DNA from 2 places in the Paenibacillus sp. R14(2021) genome. Region 1 is predicted to be linked to the other one. Evidence: a T-box and tRNA genes for the amino acid it is inferred to sense, from the RefSeq annotation. Region 1 holds a T-box; the other holds one or more tRNA genes.
What was found. The T-box of region 1 lies ahead of metG (methionine--tRNA ligase). A T-box ahead of a tRNA ligase gene usually reads a tRNA of that ligase, here a tRNA-Met.

Region 1 (9,968 bases):
TGCCGCAGCGACGCTGCTGACACTGGTCATCGTGCCGTGTATCTATGAACTATTCTTCTTCCGCAAATCGAAACGCCAGCGCAGTGCCATCAACATGGAACACGCGGCCTAATCGGTAAACAACGAAAGCCCTGACCCGTTCAACGGGTCAGGGCTTTATGCTGCAGCGGGACAGCTGCCTTAGAAGGACATCTTATAAAGCGGCAGCACCGTACGGAACGTTTCTTCCACCTTGGCCAGAAAAGCATCGCCGTTCGCAAGGACGGGATCCTGGCGGTCGATGATGATGCCGCAGAGCGCTTCCGACGCTTTCACGGTACGAAGCCGTTCCAGCAGCTTGATCAAGCCTTCGCGGCCGAGCTCGCCTTGTTTATCGCCGCCTGGCACCATATGGTCGCTCGACCAGACGTAATCGGCCGGAATATGCCGCTCGATGTCATCCAGCTGCTGAAGGGCATGCTCGGCGAAGACCGACTTGTTATCGGATTCATAGATAATGGCGAACTGAACGAATACATGGGAGCCGAACAGTCCAATTTGGAAATGGGGGAACATTTTGTATCCGCGTTTGCCCGGCGCGAAGGCGACCCAGGTGTCATTCGGCGGATTAATGGTACGGCGAGCGTGTTTCGCAACATGAGGGAACATCTCTTCCCCGCACAGCTCGGTAAGAAATGGGGAAAGCAGCTCGCCAAGCTCGTTCAGCTTGGGACGTATGCGAGATATAAGGGCATCCATCCGGGGCTCCAAGCCCGGCACGGCGAATACGTCGAAATCATCAGGGGTAAACCCGGCGAACGCGGGGCTGCCGGAAACGGTGTCAAGTGTCATGATCCATCATCGATCCTTTCGGTCTGCTAATGAGTTGATGTAATTTGTTCATTATAGCATACGGCGGTTCGTTCGTTTGCATTCTCGCAACGATTCCGGTAGTCTACTCTAGTATAGTTGTACACCTGAAGTTGGGAGAGGTCTATCATGTTTTGGCAGCAGTTGTGGTTTCTATCGAATATGGTTTTTGTAACATTGGCGATCGTGTACCTCTTTGTACACCGTTCAGTTACGCTTGCCCGCGCAGAGCAAGACGCGGAGCGGCTTGCAAGGGAGAAGCGAAAACGGCTGACGTTCGCGGTGCTCAGCATTGCGTCATTTATAATCATGGTTTTATTTTTTCTGATCAATATGCGCGTGAACCGTTAAGACATTCGAGAATGTGTCCAAAATATGTCTCTTTCCAATTTTATCGCAACTTTCCCAGCAAGCGTAACGTTTAAGTGTCATGCGTGGTTGAAGAACAACCGATATGATTCCGAAATGTCGCGTTTGCAACTAGAAATGTGTGAGAGAAAAGGAGATCGGCATGAAATCATTGAAGTTGATGTTAATGTTATCGCTCTTATTGCTGCCTTTTACGAATGCCGTAATCCAGCAGGCCTCTGCGGAGAGCGCCTCTGAGCAGCTGGTACTAAAGATTGGAAGCACCGCCATGGTACACAACGGGAGCCCTTACAAGTCGGCGCAGCCCGTGACGGCGATCAATGGCACGACCTTTATTCCATTTAGTTCGATCGCAGCCCGTTATGGGTATACAATCTCGTATGATCCCAAGAAGAAAGAGTCCGTTGCGAAGAACGGCACACACGAGCTTCGTTTCAAAATTTCCAGCGGCTTTGCCGCCCTCGACGGCGTGGCCGTGAAGCTGAAAGGCGTCCCGTTCATTCAAAACGGATACCTGATGGTGCCGCTGCGTTCCTGGGGTGAGCTGATGGAGAGCTCCGTATCGGTCGTCGGCAAAACCATTACGTTACAATGGTCAAGCGTCGTCATCCCAAAGAAGCCGACGGCGGACTTCGAGGTCCAACCAGCGGAAATTTACGCGGGTCAGACCACGGTTAGTTATATTGATCATTCCACGAATGCGACAGGATTGCCGTTCGTGGATGAGCGCTGGGACGGCAAGATGGATGTATTCCCTCAAGCGGGAACGTACGTCGTCTCAAGACAGGTGGAAGACAGCAACGGTACGTGGAGTGATCCCTATTCCGTCACGGTGGTCGTTAAACCGCCGAATCTGCCGCCTGTAGCGGATTTCAAGACAGAGAAGAGCCAGTACCGGATCGGTGAAGATATTCTGTACACGAATCTGAGTACGGATGACGAGAACGCGATCGTTCGCAGCACGTTTACCGGGAATGCGCCTGTGTTTTTCGAAGCAGGGGAGAAGACCGTAACATTGGAAGTCCAAGACCGTCATGGACTCATCTCCACGATTACGAAAACCGTCACGGTGACGAACGAAGTGCTGTATACGAGCGATGAGTATTATCGCTTGAAAACCGGCATCGGCAATGTCTTCTCGATCGATGGTAATTCCGTGCTTAACGTGCCGGCTTACCAATATTCGATCCAGCCGGAATCGTCGCAGATGGTACGCAGCAACAGCCCGGAAACACTGCTTCAGGAAGGCATCGCCTATGAAGCGCAGCTGACCGGTCAAGTTCGCTTCATGTTCCATAATTTGAATAAAATCGGGTATCCGGTTCGCATGTACTTGCTTGCCACCAACAACAACGGTACGCCGGTAAACTTGAATACGAGCTCCATGGGCATCGGCGGACCGGATCCGTACGTGTCGAATACAGGGAAGCTGTCGACGGTTCGTTATTTAACGTCGCTTATTAACAATCCGACGCCTAAGTGGATCTCGGTCCGTCCTCATCAAACGGTTGAAATTTTGCCTGAAATTTCGAAAACACCGATGAAGCCGAATGAAGTGCTCAGTGCTTACGCGGATGTGTTCAGCGACCAGGAGCTGCAATTCCAAATCGTGGTCGTGGCTGCGGATAAGAATGCCATCGCGGAGCTGCCGAATTTGACGGTTATGCCTCGTGACGGCATCCATGTCAGAGGCACGTTCTACAACGCCGACCGTACCATCGATATTGAAGATACGCTTGGCAGTACGCCGCAGCGGGTCATGCTCGGCGACAAGACGATTGATAAGTACTTGGACGGCATTGACGATACGACCGGCCAATTGCAGTACAATACAGGCAACTTTGGCGTACTGTACCAAATGCATCTGCCGCATGTGGCACCGCGGACATTGATTGCGTTAAATGCGCGAGGCGGGCTGTATACGGGGGCGTTCGTCATTAATGGCCAGGTGGTGCAAGTGGCCAACAATATGGCGCTGACCAGCAATGCACAGGCTGCAGTCCTGTACCGTACAGGAGATAGCGAAGAGTCAGTCGATATCGTGTTTACGCTCGCATCGGGCAGCAACATGCCGGTTGCGATGTTGTTCCTGCCGCTGCCGGAGGTTCGCTGGTAGTCAGGGGAGCGCAAGCTTAGGGAAAGCCAAGAGGCCATCAATCAGCGCTTTGCTGATTGATGGCCTCTTGGGCTTGTGATGATTAGTAGGGCAACTCGATCGAAACTTCGCGGCGAAGTTCTGCAGAGCGGAGAACGCCGTCGATAATCGCTTGCTGGATCATAATTTGCTCGCCTGGAATCGGAGCCGGGCGGCCTTCGCTGACAGCATCAACAAAGTCGCGCACCTTTTCGAAGAACAGGTCTTTGCTGTGCTCGATGACCGGTACGGGGGTTGATGTCGGCTGACCCATGAAATCATGGAATAACGTCATATTGCCGACCTTGCCGTCCCATACGCCTGACCAATTGCCTGTGCCGAACGGGTTAACCTTCAGTCCTGCCTCCGAGCCGAGGAACATCGTGGAGCCGAGGGAATCCATATGCATCGCCCATGAAATTTTGAATTGAAGCACCAGATCATTCTCGAAGCGAACGAGCGCAACGCCAAAATCCTCGACTTCGAATTTGCTCGCTTCCGGGTGGTGGATCGGATTCGTTCCGAAATGGTTGGATGTATACGCAGAAACCGTCAGCGGGCGCGGATAGCCGAGCGCGTTCAATGCCATATCGAGCGAATAGCAGCCGATATCGGCCATAGCGCCGGCTCCGGCAAGCGCCTTGCTGATGAAGGTGCCGCCCGGCATGCCGCGTCTGCGGCCTCCGCCGGTTTCAACATAATAGATGTTGCCGAGCTTACCGGATTGAACGATATCCTGCACAAGCTTCATGTTGGGGTCATAGCGCGGCTGGAAGCCGATTGTCAGCATATTGCCGGTCGACTTGGATACTTGCACCATATCGACGGCTTCCGCTAGGGTTACCGACATCGGCTTCTCCAGCAGTACCTGCTTGCCTGCCCGCAGCGCATCTACCGTAGTCGAGTGATGGGAGACGTTAGGCGTACAGATGCTGACGCCTTCAAACTCCAGATCCAGCATACTGCGGTGATCGTCGAAAGCTTGCGCGTTCGTTAATTCAAGCGAATCCACAAATTGCTTCGCCTTGCCCGGAATGACGTCGGCTACAGCGACAATTTCTACATTTGGAAGTTGTTTGTATTGCCGGACATGCGCATGCGCGATGCCTCCGCTGCCGATGATTCCGATTCGAATAGGGGGTTTGCTCATTAGTTTACAGCTCTCCTTTATCGATTTCGGCGGGTGTGGATGCCTCACTCACCGAAGTGTGCTGTTTGCGGAATTGTTTGGGTGTCATGTTGAATCGCTTCTTAAAGACGTAATACAAATAATTGCTGCTGGCAAAGCCGTGCTCGAGCGCGATTTGTTCAATCGGTCGATTGCCTTCTACGATGGCGGAACAAATCTGCGACAACCGGTAATTTTCCAAATAAGCAGTAAAGGATTCCTCGCCCTGCTCCTTGAACACACGCTGCAGCTGCCTTGCGCTGATCGGGATCCGTTCGGCTACCTCTTGCAGCGTCAATGGCTGCGCGTAATTGTCATGGATAAACTGGGAAGCGATGCGAAACCGGTGCTCGTTCATGTTTCTGGAAGGCGGTTCGAAAGTAAGGCTTGGAATGGCGGACATTCTCGCGGAACGAAGCAGAATTTGAATAATGGCTTGCTTGATCGTCGAGAATGCGCCAGGCTGTCCTTCATTCCAGGCGCGGTAAGCCGTCAGAAACCAGTTCATGGCGTTGTATTGGTCGACATGAGGCTTCAAGGGCAGAGAGTCAAGCGCTTTCATGCAGGATTCCGCTTCATGCCGCTCCCATGGGTCTCCCCAATTCTCGTCTGGATCGGTATCCTTGATCGGGACGATATCAATGTGCAGACAGAGCTCATCCATCGCTTCGCGCGCATCCGCTTCCTGCTGATGAATGACGTTTGGACCGGTCAAGTAGAAGAGTCCTTCATGGAGCGGATAAACCGTATCCTCCATAATGACGGTGCCTTTGCCGCGCGGAATGAAATGAAACTCATACTCCGAATGCTTGTGAAAACGGACGATCTTGCCGGGGGAAAAAGAAGTCAGGTGGCAGCGTAGGACACGAAACCCGTAGCCGCCCCAGCGAAACTGGATATCCAGCCGGTCGATCGCATCGTTCCGCTCAGCCATCGGCGAATAAGCAAATGGTTTTGCCATGACAGTACCACCCTTTCTTCTCCTGCGGACAGGGAATCGTTGTGACGTGAATTAGTTGCTCAGTTCGGACAGGGAAACGACGCGTTTCTCGGCATTGGCAATCGTTGCAGCTTCCATCAGCTTCGTCAGATCGACGGCAAGGCCGACGTTTTCAGTCGCTTCCGTGTTGTTCAATACGTGGCCGACCCATTGATCAAAAGCGGAGATTGCATTTGCCGGCTGTTCGATCGTAACCCACTCCTGCGCTTCCAGCTTGTTGCTTTTCACACGAACGACCTCATCCGGCAAGCCGTACAGCAGCGTACCTTCCGTGCCGTGAATCTCCACGCAGAACGGGGAATGTGCATTTACGAAGCCAGCTTCGACGATACCGATCGCGCCATTATCATAGTGAAGCGTCGCAACTGCGTTGTCTTCCACTTCTTTGCCGGTAACGTAACCGAAAGCAGCGCTCACGCTTTGCGGCAGGCCGAGGAACAAGCGAGTCAGGTACATGGGATGGCAACCGAGATCGATCAGCGCGCCGCCGCCTGTTTGCTCGAGGTTATAGAAATGCTTCGGAAGCCAGTCGGCAGTTGCGCCGTTATGAGAGAGGCGTACGCGCGCTTGCGTCAATTGACCAAGCAGGCCTTTGCTCAGCACTTCTTGCGCGGCCAGCGTGTATTTATCGTTCAGACGCGGCAGGGAAACCGTCAGTTTAACCTTCGCTTCGCGAACGGCTGCGAGAATTTCGTTCACTTCACGAAGCGTAGGGGCAATAACCTTCTCCGTGAAAATATGCTTGCCGGCGCGAGCAGCCTTCACCATGACATCGCGGTGAATATTCGATGGCGCATCGACAACGACCGCATCGATATCCGTGCGGGCAAGCAGCTCGTCCAGGTCAGCGATGAAAGGAACGCCCAATTTGGCTGCGGCTTCTTGGCCGCGTGCCGGAATCTCGTCCCAAACAGCGGCAACCTCGGTGTTTGGATTTTCTTGCACTTGTTTCGTGTAATCCCAAGCATGTACATGCCAATAGCTGAGCATACCAACGCGAATCATGGATGAATTCCTCCTATTAGAGATAATAGATTATTGTTCATGTCGTTCGTTTAGAGTTTTCAATGCTCTAATTATGCGACACATGTATACGGTAACACAAATAAAAGTACGGAATAATACGTATCTGTGACAATAAAACTTCAAATTTACGACAAACACATGACGTGAATTCCAAGGGTTACGAAAAATTGACGCGAACGTTAAATTACGTCATGATAAAGGTAATCCTATGAACTTCGACTTCTCGATGAAATGCAATATAATGAAGGAGAACTCGGATATGCGGACTTTTCTTAAAGCACCGATACATGTATACAGGCGCTTCATATCTCCGATCAAACCGCCGACATGCCGTTTCTACCCCAGCTGCTCCGCATACGCACTTGAGGCAATCGACAAGCATGGACCGGTTCGCGGCAGCTGGCTCGCCGTAAGAAGAATCTGCCGATGTCATCCCTTTCATCCTGGAGGAATCGATTTTGTGCCTCCGACCCGCGATGAGCTCGCGCGCCGGGCAGATGCCGCCCTTGACAGTGCTGCGGATGATTCGGTATAGTTTCAGCAAGAGGTTGAATGACCTTATATCTGATTTCGATGAAGAGATAAGTACAGAAGTAATGCCCTTACCAGAGAGCCGGGGTAGCTGGAAACCGGCAAGGCGCAGCTTGTGGAAAATGGTCTCGGAGAACCGCTCTCAAGCAGCAGGCGATAAACCTGATGTAAGCTTGCGGCGATTGACCTCGTTAACGGTCTGCGCTCATCCGCAGAGGGATGAGTCTAATGAAGCTTTCTTCATATCGGCTTGGCAGTAGTTTCTGCAGGTGCGGGACGGGAGAGAGGAATTTGGGTGGTACCGCGTAAGCGACAAGCTTTCGTCCCATAGAGGATGAGGGCTTTTTTTGTATGCTAAGCCGTTTGTTGCGCGAAACCATCCTATAGGAAAGCGAAGTGTTCACGATGAGTCAAACGAAACCCTCCTTTTACATTACGACGCCGATCTACTATCCAAGCGACAAGCTGCATATCGGCCATGCCTACACGACCGTTGCGGGAGACGCCATGGCGCGCTATAAGCGGCTTCGCGGATACGATGTCTGGTATTTGACCGGCACGGACGAGCACGGCCAGAAGATCGAGCGCAAGGCGCAGGAGAAGGGCAAGACGCCGCAGCAGTTCGTCGACGATATCGTCGTGTCGATCAAGGACCTGTGGAAGAAGCTCGATATCTCGAACGATGACTTCATTCGGACGACAGAAGAACGTCACAAATCCGTCGTCGAGGCCATCTTCGACCAGCTGCTGCAGCAGGGCGACATCTATAAAGGCAATTATGAAGGCTTGTATTGCACGCCTTGCGAATCGTTCTTCCTGGAGCGTCAGCTCGTTAACGGCAATTGTCCGGACTGCGGACGCCCCGTTGAGCTGGTGAAGGAAGAGAGCTACTTCTTCCGGATGAGCAAGTATGCGGATCGGCTGCTGCAATTCTACGAGGAGAACCCGGAATTTATTCAGCCGGAATCCCGTAAGAACGAGATGATCAACAATTTTATTAAGCCGGGTCTGGAAGATTTGGCCGTGTCCCGTACGACGTTCGACTGGGGCATCAAGGTCAAGGGCGATCCGAAGCATGTGGTCTATGTCTGGATCGACGCGCTGTCCAATTATATTACTGCGCTTGGCTACGGTTCCTTGGACAGCAGCCGCTACGATCAATTCTGGCCGGCGGACGTTCATCTCGTGGGCAAGGAAATCGTACGTTTCCATACGATCTATTGGCCGATCATGCTGATGGCGCTTGGACTGCCGCTGCCGAAGAAAGTGTTCGCGCACGGCTGGCTCTTGATGAAGGACGGCAAAATGTCGAAGTCCAAAGGCAATGTCGTGGATCCTGTAACCCTGATCGATCGCTACGGCTTGGATTCGCTTCGTTACTATCTGCTGCGCGAAGTACCGTTTGGCGCTGACGGCACCTTCACGCCGGAGAACTTCGTGGAGCGTATCAATTTCGATCTCGCCAACGATCTCGGCAATTTGCTTAACCGTACGGTTGCCATGATCGACAAATATTTTACGGGCGACGTGCCGGCATACGACGGCGAAGTGACCGCATTCGACAAGACGCTTTCGACCCTTGCGGTCGGCACGGCCGAACAGGTCGAAGCAGCGATGGAGCGAATGGAGTTCTCGGTGGCGCTGACGGCGATCTGGCAGCTTGTCAGCAGAACGAATAAATATATCGATGAGACGCAGCCGTGGACGCTGGCGAAAAGCGAAGAGAAGCGCGGCGAGCTGGCTTCCGTCATGCACCATTTGGCGGAATCGCTTCGGATCATTTCCATTCTGCTGCAGCCTTTCCTGACCAATGCGCCGCTCAAAATCCGTGCGCAGCTGGGAATCGAGGAAGGCGGGCTGACGGCGTGGGACAGCACGAAGCAGTTCGGCCGTCTGCCTGGCGGCACGCGAGTTGCCAAGGGCGATCCAATCTTCCCTCGTCTTGACGTTGCGGAAGAGACGGCGTATATCGCGGTATCCATGGGGGGCGGAACGTCACCGGCAGAGGCAGAGCCGGCTGCGGCTGCTCCAGCCGAATCGTCGACTGCCGTTGCCGAGCCCGCTGCAACGCCGGACGGCAAAGAAGAAATCGGCATCGACGATTTCGCCAAAGTGGAGCTTCGCGTTGCGCAGGTACTTGCGGCGGAACCAATCCCGAAAGCGGATAAGCTGCTGAAGCTGCAGCTTGATCTTGGCTTCGAGAAGCGTCAGGTCGTCTCTGGTATCGCGAAGTTCTACACACCGGAGCAGCTTGTTGGACACAAAGTAATCTGTGTCGTGAATTTGAAGCCCGTGAAGCTCCGCGGCGAAATGTCGCAAGGCATGATTCTCGCTGCATCGCACGGTGATCAATTGACACTTGCTGCAGTGCCTGATGGTATGCCGAATGGCGCAATTGTGAAATAAGATTAAACCTTTAACCGCCGGAGCATCCTGCTCCGGCGGTTGCTTGTTGACAGGTCATAGGCGCCTCTATATAATCGTAATAGTAATGTTTACGATTATGGTCGGGAGATTGAGGTGCAATCATGTTCAGAAATAACACGAGGCGTTTTGCAGTTCCGGCAGCCGTGCTTCTGCTAGCGGCAGTCATGCTTTCCGGCTGCGGATCTTCGAACCAAGGCAAGCTGGTCGAAGGCAAAATGAATGTCGTGACCAGCTTTTATCCGCTCTACTTTATCGCGCAGCAAATCGGCGGCAGTGTTGCCAATGTGATTAATATGATTCCTGCTGGCGTTGAGCCGCATGACTGGAGTCCGAAGAGCCGTGATTTGGAAACAGCCTCCAAGGCAGAGCTTTTTCTCTATAACGGCGCGGGACTCGAAGGCTGGGTCGGCGATTTTCTCGAAGGGCTGCCAAGCAGCTCGAAGCTCGTGACGGTTGAAGCGAGC
Region 2 (9,968 bases), 1.9 Mb from region 1:
TAGGACGATGACTTGATTTCGATAATAGATGCCAAGCGGCGTATTCCTGTAACCGCCATGCTGCGATTGTTTCCCGGGAGCCGCCGTTCTTCTGGTCGTTCCGCCGTTCCCGGTGACTACTGAGCTTTTAGACGAATGCGAAGACCATCTCATCCCGGTGACGTAACATCCTGTCAAGATGACCGCAAGTACAAACACAAGAGACATTACTGTAAGTTTGCGATTCATGTAGGTTCACCTACCCCTTGCGAATCTCTTGAATGGGATTTCCACCGACGAAGGCCCCGGGCTGAACATCCCGATGTACGACCGAACCGGCAGCGATCACAGCACCGTCACCGATGACAACGCCTGGCAGAATCGTTGTATTCGCGCCAATCATGACATTGGAGCCAATTTGCACTGCGCCAAGCCGGTATTCGCGAATCAAATATTCATGTGTAAGAATCGTAGTATTGTATCCAATGATAGAGTTATCGCCGACGGTAATTTTCTCTGGAAAGAACACATCCACCATCACCATCAGCGCAAACGCAGAATGGCGGCCAACCTTCATGCCGAGCACCCGCCGGTAAATCCAATTTTTTACGGGCAGGGACGGACAGTAGCGAGCCGTCTGAATGAATACAAAATTACGCACCGCCTTGAAGCGGCTTACCGTCCGGTAGACCTGCCAAAGCGCATTCGGCCCTTCCACAGGATAACGCTCCACATTTCTCAACGGAGTTCTACTCCAATCCCACGAGTGCGTACAACTCGCGCATGTCATGAATGATATGACGCGCACCGCTTTCCTTAAGCTTTGCTTCGCCTTTCAATGACCAAGCTACGCCAACGGAGACAGTGCCGGCGGCCTCGGCGGCTTGTATATCGACAATGCTGTCGCCGACCATTATTGCCTCGCCAGGCGCTATACCAAGTGCCTCCAGCGCTCGTTGAACCGGCTCGGGATGCGGCTTGGGCTGGACGACGTCGTCGATCGTCACGATAGCATCAGGCTCCACGTACTCATACAATCCGACAAAGTGCAGGCCTCGTTCTGTCGTTAACCGAATTTTGGTCGTTACGATTCCGATTTTGATGCCTGCTGCATGCAATCTTTCGAGCACTTCCTTTACGTACGGGAAAGCCGAAACATAGTCGTCATGCAGCCTCAGATTGACTTCCCGATAGGCTGCTACCAGATCGTCTACCTGCTCGCGTCCCGAGAACAGCTGCAGCTGCGCCGACAGCGGAAGACCCATGCTGGGAATGATATGCTCGCGGTTAAAATCAGCTGGCACAATGCCTTTCAGTGCGTCAAGAAACGATTGGATAATCAGTTCGTTCGTGTCCATAATCGTACCGTCTAAATCAAACAATATGGCCTTAATCTTTGCAGTCATCCTCTTTAGCTTGCTCCTTTATTTTACCGGCTCCCAAGTCCAAGGCCGGATCGTTTATTCAATCGTGCTCTTCTCAGCCGAAGCAGCTTGGTGCTTTTTCGTTTCAGCTCCTGCAGGGAGCCCTGTTTTGAAGTTTACGATCAGGTCGCTGTAACGTGTGGAAGCAGCTCCCGTTCGGCGGCGAATGATAATGAGCGCCACAGCGGCAATGACCAGCAGCACAGAGACCAGCTGGGAGACGCGAATATTACCCTCAGCCGGATTCAAGTATCCGTGCGTGAACACGACTGTCATCGGTGACCAGATCGCATCCATCACTTTAGCGGCCCAATCCGCACCTTGGAATGCCAAGCTGTCCGTCCGCAAACCTTCTACATAGAATCGGCCAATGGAATACCAGATGAAATACGCAAACAGCTGCTCCCCCGCGCGCAGGAATGGGCGGCGGCGAATAACAAGCAGAATAACAAGGCCTACCAAGTTCCACAGCGATTCATATAGGAATGTCGGATGGTGGAATACGCCTTCCACGTTCATCTGGTTGACGATCCAGTTCGGTAGATGGAGTGTATTGCGCAAGAAGCTTTCGTCCACCGGTCCGCCGTAAGCTTCTTGGTTAACGAAATTACCCCAGCGGCCAATCATTTGTCCTGCAATAAGGGACGGAGCGCAGATATCGGCAATCCGCCAAAAACTGTAGCCTTTATATCGGAAATAAATAATGCCGCACACAAACGCACCGACAAGCGCGCCATAAATGGCAATGCCGCCATTCCAAATTTTAAATACGTCCAAGAAATTATCCTTATACTCGTACCATTTGAACGAAACAAAATAAATCCGTGCTCCGATAATTGCCGAAGGTACCCCTAGCAGCAGCAAATCCATAAAAAAGTCCGGCGACAAACCAAAACGTTTACCTTCGCGAACGGCCAGCAGCAAACCGACAAGCGCCGCAGTTCCAAGAATAATGCCGTACCAATGCACACTAATGGGGCCAAGCGAAAAAGCAATCGGATTCAAACGAAGATCAAACATGCGTCAACGGCTCCTTCTCTCTTATATGCTTTACGGTACTTTTCATATTTCATGAAGCAGTTCAATCAAAATCATCCGAATCTTCCGCAATCGTTTCCGTCAGTTTGTTCGTAAATTGAAGGGCTGCATTATACCCCATCCGTTTAAGCCTGAAATTCATGGCCGCCACTTCAATAATGACGGCCAAATTTCGGCCGGGACGGACCGGGACCGTTACAATCGGGACGTCCGTGTCGATAATACGGGTTGTTTCTTCATCTAAGCCGAGACGGTCATACTGCTTATCCGCCTGCCAGTTTTCGAGCTTGATAACGACGCTGATTCGCTTATTGTTTCGAACGGCTCCAGCTCCGAATAACGTCATAACGTTGATAATGCCCAAGCCGCGAATCTCCAATAAATGACGAATTAATTCCGGCGCCGTACCGTGCAGCTGTCCGTCTGACGTTTGGCGGATTTCAACCGCATCGTCCGCAACCAGGCGGTGGCTGCGCTTCACCAGCTCAAGCGCGGTCTCGCTCTTACCGATGCCGCTGCCTCCTGTAATCAACATGCCCACGCCGTAGACGTCTACAAGAACGCCGTGGATCGTTGCGGAAGGAGCGAGCTTGCGTTCAAGGAAGTTCGTAATCCGGCTAAGGAAGATCGTCGTTGCCGAATTGCTGCGAAGCACCGGAATTTGGCGCGCATTCGACTGCTCCAACAGCTCCGATGGCGCTTCAAGTCCGCGCGTAATGATAAAACACGGCGTCTCTTCATCAAACAGCCGTTCAATTCTGTCAATGCGCTCCTGCTTGCTCAGCGTATCCATGAACGTAATTTCCGTCTTGCCGAGAATCTGAACCCGTTCCTTCGGATAGTAATCGAAATAACCGGCCATTTCGAGTCCTGGACGCGACAAGTCATCGAGTGTGATGCTCCGCTTCAGCCCATCTCCACCGCCAAGTATCTCAAGTTGGAATTGGCTTACCAGATCGGACACTTTTACTTTCTTAGCCACTGCTTGGCCTCCTCAAAATCGCGTCTGCTCTGCGTTAATAGGTGTTTCAAATATATCCAGTTGTATTCATCCTATAGGAAATAAGAACTGAAAGCAACGTCTCACAGGAGACATCATAACGGCCAAATATAGCTAACAACAAAAAACAACCGCCCGATTAGACCGGGCGGTTGTTTGCAGCAGCTACTATGCTTAATCTTAAGCTTCAAATACGTTCAGTTCGCTCTCTTTATCGAAAACATGAACTTTGTTCATGTCCAGAGCTAGCTTCACGTTCGTACCTTCTTTAACGCCAGAGCGGCCGTCAACACGAGCGATAACGGAATCTTTGCCCAGACCGTTCAGGTACAGGAACATTTCGTGACCCAGGTTCTCAGCAACTTCAACGTGAGCAGTCACGATCGTTTGCGGGGAAGCTTCGTGGAATACTGGCTCTTCGTGCAGATCTTCAGGACGGATACCCAAGATGATTTCTTTGCCGATCAGACCTTTTTCGCGAAGCTGTTGTGCTTTGCCGTCTGGAACAAGAACATCAATATTTGTTGCTTTGAAGCGAACTGCACCGCCAGCTTCAGCAAGCGTACCTGTGATAAAGTTCATCGAAGGTGCTCCGATAAAGCCTGCTACGAAGATGTTAACCGGGTGGTTGTACAATTCTTCAGGAGAAGCAGCTTGTTGGATGATACCGTCTTTCATAACGACGATACGGTCACCCATCGTCATAGCTTCGATTTGGTCATGCGTTACGTAGATAACAGTCGTTTCCAGACGTTTAGCGAGTTTGGAAATTTCCGCGCGCATTTGACCACGAAGTTTAGCATCCAAGTTGGAGAGCGGCTCATCCATCAAGAATACTTGCGGCTCACGAACGATTGCACGGCCAAGTGCAACACGTTGACGTTGACCACCGGACAATGCTTTAGGTTTACGGTCAAGCAAATGCTCGATATCTAGAATTTTAGCGGCTTCACGAACACGTTTGTCGATTTCCGCTTTTTTGAATTTACGAAGTTTAAGACCAAAAGCCATGTTTTGGTACACGTTCATGTGCGGGTACAGGGCGTAGGATTGGAATACCATCGCGATGTCACGATCTTTAGGGGCAACGTCATTAACAAGACGCTCGCCAATGAACAGTTTACCTTCGGAAATTTCTTCCAAGCCTGCGATCATACGAAGCGTTGTGGATTTACCGCAACCCGATGGACCAACGAGAACCAAGAACTCCTTGTCTTTAATGTCAAGGTTGAAATCTTTTACCGAAGCGAGATCAGTTCCCGCATATTTTTTGTAAACGTGCTCTAAGCGTACACCAGCCATTTGTATTTCCCCCTAACGAATGATTGTCTTTCATTACCCTTATCTTATCGCAGCGCTGTCCAAATGACTATGCACATACTTTACAAAAAAACTACGCCCTTTTCGTCACTTTATACAATAGTAAAATAATTTTGACAAGGACGGCGTCACGGAACTGCCGGACATCCAGTTCAGTCTCCTGTTTAAGCTTGTCCAGCCGGTAAAGAAGCGTATTGCGATGGATGTAAAGCTTCTTCGCGGTTTCGCTCACATTGCAGTCCAGCGCGAAGAAGGTTTCGAGCGTCGTCAATATTTCCGGGTCAAGAAAAGCGTCGGTTCGCTTCAACGCTTGTTCCACGAACTTAATGCGATGAACCTCTGGAATTGTATTTAATAACCGCTCCAAGTGCAGCAGCCATGGCAAATGAATATTGGACCCCAAATGAAAGGCTCTTCCCAGATGAACTGTTTCCCTTAAGATGGCTGTCGTGCTAACGATGGAGTTCGCCGGTGATATTGGATGTGATACAGCCAAATGGCATTCGCCTATCCACTCGCTTGAAAGCATTTCATGAAGACCGTGTGCCATTGAAGACAAGCTTTCTTCGACAGACTCTTCATCTTCCTCGTCACGCTCGCCGGATTGGGCATCATGTATAAGCGATGCCGGTCCGAGAATAAGCCATTCCTGCTCTTTGAGCGGAATAATAAGAACATCCTCAGATAAAAAGGTCCGAAGCAGCCTTTCCAACTCGTTATAGCTGGCACGCCCCGTTTCAGCTTGCTCACATACGAGAAGAAAAGGAACCATTGAGGTAAACAGTCTCCCTCGGGCAACCAATCGATCCGGAAGCAGCAGTTTCGGGTCGCTTACATCCAATTGCTCGTCGATCCATGCTCCAAGCTCTCTGGCGTATCGTTCCGATTCCGGAATTCCTTCATATGTTTTGCTTCGGCCCGCCAGCAAATGAGTAACCGCCCAGCCGATAAGAGCCAATTCCGTATCGCTTAGCTGCTTGCGTGCAATCTCCAATACTTCTACGCGCTCAGCATCATGATGGAGCGCAAACCATGTTACACCTTCATGTCCGCTGATATAATCACCAATTGTAATCGTATTCTTTTTTTGATTCAGCGGTATATTCAAGTTACGATGCTGCTCGCCGCTCAACATTGTCCAATCCTGCAAAGAGAGCTGATGCTCTCGGACCGAGCAATCCAGAACAGCTTGTAATTGCGAGATCCATTTTGCATCACTCATGGATTTGCCCCTATCCATCGGCGCAAAGTAAGCGCTTTTTAACCATATTGTAACATAGTAGGACGCATAATTCAGCTTAAGGCAAGGAGTAGGAGAATAGATAGCAACGAGAACAGCGCCGCGACCAAGTAGATAAATGACACCGTTTGGATCTGAGTGAGGCCCCAGCGCATTAAGACATGATGGGTATGCAGCTTGTCCGCGCGATGCAGTCCCTTGCCAGAGATAAGCCTGCGCAACATAACAACCGCTGTATCTAGAATAGGTACGCCTAAGGCCAGGAGCGGAACAGCTACCGTAACCAACGTAGCGCTCTTAAATGCGCCGTCCACTGCCGTGACTGCCAACGCATAGCCCAGAAACGCCGCACCGGCATCTCCCATGAAGATTCGTGCTGGGTAAAAATTATAAATGAGAAACGCAGCGCAAGCTCCTACCAAGATAACAGCAAGCAATGCCGTTGGATACTGATGCTTGAGCAGCGCAGCGACAAACAATGTTAATGAAGAGAGCGTCGATACGCCCGATGCCAAGCCATCCACGCCATCAATAAAATTAATCATATTGATCAGAGCAAACACCCAAACAATCGAGCTGACAATAGCTAGCCAGTAGGGGAAAATAATCATTCCGTTCAGGCTGGACAGCCCTTCGATACGTATTCCAAATAATAATGGGATAACAGCCGCAGCCAGGTATACGAGCACCCTCGGCCATACCGGAAACTCTTTGCCGCCGGCCTTTGCAGCATCATCCGCCAATCCGATTATGATTAGCATAAGGCCACCGAGACTTATGGTCAGACTTAGGGGCGTTGCGCCTTGAAAAATATATAACGTAATGACAATTCCGGCATATAGCGCAGCTCCGCCCATTAACGGCACAGGAGCGCGATGGATTTTCCGGGCAGAAGGCCGATCGACAAATCCAAACTGAATAGCAAATCTGCGTGAGATTGGGACAAGTAACACCACCATTAGAAAACAAATCAATGCAGATCCTGCATATATCATCCGTTGTGACCCCCTGAACAGCCTTTGTGTTCAGTTTGCCCGCCTGTCGTTCAATTACTCAATCGCATCAACAATTATCAACGACCCGTTTTACATACGGATCCTAGACAACAAAAAACCTCCAGGTCAACGACCTAGAGGTGAATATTTAATCAAATGGTGAGCCATGTAGGACTCGAACCTACGACACCCTGATTAAAAGTCAGGTGCTCTACCAACTGAGCTAATGGCTCTTGCATTAAGGGAATGGTGGAGGGCGATGGATTCGAACCACCGAACTCAGAGAGAGCAGATTTACAGTCTGCCGTGTTTAGCCACTTCACTAGCCCTCCACGAAAAAAACAGGCATCATCGCCTTGATAATAAATGGTGGCTCGGGACGGAATCGAACCGCCGACACGAGGATTTTCAGTCCTCTGCTCTACCGACTGAGCTACCGAGCCTTACATATAAATAAATGGCGGAGCCGACGGGATTCGAACCCGCGGTCTCCTGCGTGACAGGCAGGCATGTTGGGCCACTACACCACGGCTCCGCGCTTGTAAATATGGTGGAGGCTGACGGGATCGAACCGCCGACCCTCTGCTTGTAAGGCAGATGCTCTCCCAGCTGAGCTAAGCCTCCATATTAAGGTATGTGGTAGCGGCGAAGGGACTCGAACCCCCGACCCTCCGGGTATGAACCGAATGCTCTAGCCAGCTGAGCTACACCGCCACACAAATGCCTCATACATTGCTTGTCCATCACGACTGAGGCAGTCATAAAGGTCAGGTTTAAACGTCGCCAAACGTTTCTGTAAATTAGAAGCTCTGTCCGAACTTGTCGGTCATTACATCTCATTTACACCCTGAAAACTGGATACGAACCTTTGCGAAGGTCATTACTTAGCTGAACGAAGATGTTAACGTTGGTTTCCGAAGTGAACCCCTTAACAGGGTTCAATAGGATAAGCCCTCGACCGATTAGTATTCGTCAGCTACATGCATTGCTGCACTTCCACCTCGAACCTATCAACCTGGTCGTCTACCAGGGGTCTTACGAATTGGGAAATCTCATCTTGAGGGGGGCTTCACGCTTAGATGCTTTCAGCGCTTATCCCGTCCGCACTTGGCTACCCAGCGGTGCTCCTGGCGGAACAACTGGTACACCAGCGGTGCGTCCATCCCGGTCCTCTCGTACTAAGGACAGCTCCTCTCAAATTTCCTACGCCCACGACAGATAGGGACCGAACTGTCTCACGACGTTCTGAACCCAGCTCGCGTACCGCTTTAATGGGCGAACAGCCCAACCCTTGGGACCTACTTCAGCCCCAGGATGCGATGAGCCGACATCGAGGTGCCAAACCTCCCCGTCGATGTGGACTCTTGGGGGAGATAAGCCTGTTATCCCCAGGGTAGCTTTTATCCGTTGAGCGATGGCCCTTCCATTCGGTACCACCGGATCACTAAGCCCGACTTTCGTCCCTGCTCGACTTGTAGGTCTCGCAGTCAAGCTCCCTTATGCCTTTGCACGCTGCGAATGATTTCCAACCATTCTGAGGGAACCTTTGGGCGCCTCCGTTACATTTTAGGAGGCGACCGCCCCAGTCAAACTGCCCACCTGACACGGTCCCTGTACCGGATTACGGTACCAGGTTAGAACTCCGATACGATCAGGGTGGTATCCCAACGTTGCCTCCACCGAAGCTGGCGCTCCGGCTTCTTAGGCTCCCACCTATCCTGTACAGATCGTACCAAAGTCCAATATCAAGCTGCAGTAAAGCTCCATGGGGTCTTTCCGTCTTGTCGCGGGTAACCTGCATCTTCACAGGTATTAAAATTTCACCGGATCTCTCGTTGAGACAGCGCCCAAGTCGTTACGCCATTCGTGCGGGTCAGAATTTACCTGACAAGGAATTTCGCTACCTTAGGACCGTTATAGTTACGGCCGCCGTTTACTGGGGCTTCGGTTCATAGCTTCGCCTTGCGGCTAACCACTCCCCTTAACCTTCCAGCACCGGGCAGGCGTCAGCCCGTATACTTCGCCTTACGGCTTCGCACAGACCTGTGTTTTTGCTAAACAGTCGCTTGGGCCTTTTCACTGCGGCCCCCTCGGGCTATTCACCCTACCGAGGCACCCCTTCTCCCGAAGTTACGGGGTCATTTTGCCGAGTTCCTTAACGAGAGTTCTTCCGAGCGCCTTAGCATACTCTGCTCGACTACCTGTGTCGGTTTGCGGTACGGGCACCTTCACCTGGCTAGAGGCTTTTCTTGGCAGCCTGAACTCATGACCTTCGCTACTGCAATTTTCGCTCCCCATCACAGCCCAGCCTTATCGATGTGCGGATTTGCCTACACATCAGCCTCACTGCTTGGACGGGCATCCATCAGCCCGCGTCACTATCCTTCTGCGTCACCCCATTGCTCGTAACGGCTTACGGTGGTACAGGAATATCAACCTGTTGTCCTTCGACTACGCCTTTCGGCCTCGCCTTAGGTCCCGACTTACCCTGAGCGGACGAGCCTTCCTCAGGAAACCTTAGTCTTACGGCGGACAAGATTCTCACTTGTCTTTTCGTTACTCATACCGGCATTCTCACTTGAATGCGCTCCACCAGTCCTTACGGTCTGACTTCAACGTACATTCAACGCTCCCCTACCCCTGCAACATAAGTTGCAAGCCATAGCTTCGGTGGTGTGTTTAGCCCCGTTACATTTTCGGCGCAGAGTCACTCGACCAGTGAGCTATTACGCACTCTTTAAATGGTGGCTGCTTCTAAGCCAACATCCTGGTTGTCTTTGCAACTCCACATCCTTTCCCACTTAACACACACTTGGGGACCTTAGCTGATGGTCTGGGCTGTTTCCCTCTTGACAATGGATCTTAGCACTCACTGTCTGACTCCCGGATATAAGTACATGGCATTCGGAGTTTGACTGGACTTGGTAACCCTTGGCGGGCCCCGCACCCAATCAGTGCTCTACCTCCACGAC

Region 2: it encodes a tRNA-Met, which carries the amino acid that the T-box ahead of metG (methionine--tRNA ligase) is inferred to sense. The anticodon was not compared.

The regions. Positions count from the first base shown of each region.
Region 1 covers NZ_CP080269.1:148,543-158,510, forward strand. Annotated here, with positions in the region: gene KXU80_RS00715 (efflux RND transporter permease subunit) at 1-112, shown strand, start outside; gene KXU80_RS00720 (YktB family protein) at 181-831, opposite strand; gene KXU80_RS00725 (hypothetical protein) at 979-1,200, shown strand; gene KXU80_RS00730 (stalk domain-containing protein) at 1,361-3,334, shown strand; gene KXU80_RS00735 (Gfo/Idh/MocA family protein) at 3,417-4,502, opposite strand; gene KXU80_RS00740 (AraC family transcriptional regulator) at 4,507-5,481, opposite strand; gene KXU80_RS00745 (Gfo/Idh/MocA family protein) at 5,533-6,525, opposite strand; gene yidD (membrane protein insertion efficiency factor YidD) at 6,806-7,081, shown strand; T-box leader at 7,111-7,408, shown strand; gene metG (methionine--tRNA ligase) at 7,483-9,483, shown strand; gene KXU80_RS00760 (metal ABC transporter substrate-binding protein) at 9,606-9,968, shown strand, end outside.
Region 2 covers NZ_CP080269.1:4,265,404-4,275,371, reverse strand. Annotated here, with positions in the region: gene KXU80_RS19945 (polysaccharide deacetylase family protein) at 1-228, opposite strand, end outside; gene KXU80_RS19940 (acyltransferase) at 239-721, opposite strand; gene ppaX (pyrophosphatase PpaX) at 729-1,385, opposite strand; gene lgt (prolipoprotein diacylglyceryl transferase) at 1,440-2,423, opposite strand; gene hprK (HPr(Ser) kinase/phosphatase) at 2,485-3,423, opposite strand; gene KXU80_RS19920 (ABC transporter ATP-binding protein) at 3,622-4,743, opposite strand; gene KXU80_RS19915 (PucR family transcriptional regulator) at 4,835-5,983, opposite strand; gene KXU80_RS19910 (MraY family glycosyltransferase) at 6,055-6,996, opposite strand; tRNA gene KXU80_RS19905 (tRNA-Lys) at 7,154-7,229, opposite strand; tRNA gene KXU80_RS19900 (tRNA-Tyr) at 7,244-7,328, opposite strand; tRNA gene KXU80_RS19895 (tRNA-Phe) at 7,364-7,439, opposite strand; tRNA gene KXU80_RS19890 (tRNA-Asp) at 7,455-7,531, opposite strand; tRNA gene KXU80_RS19885 (tRNA-Val) at 7,545-7,620, opposite strand; tRNA gene KXU80_RS19880 (tRNA-Met) at 7,634-7,710, opposite strand; rRNA gene KXU80_RS19875 (23S ribosomal RNA) at 7,939-9,968, opposite strand, start outside.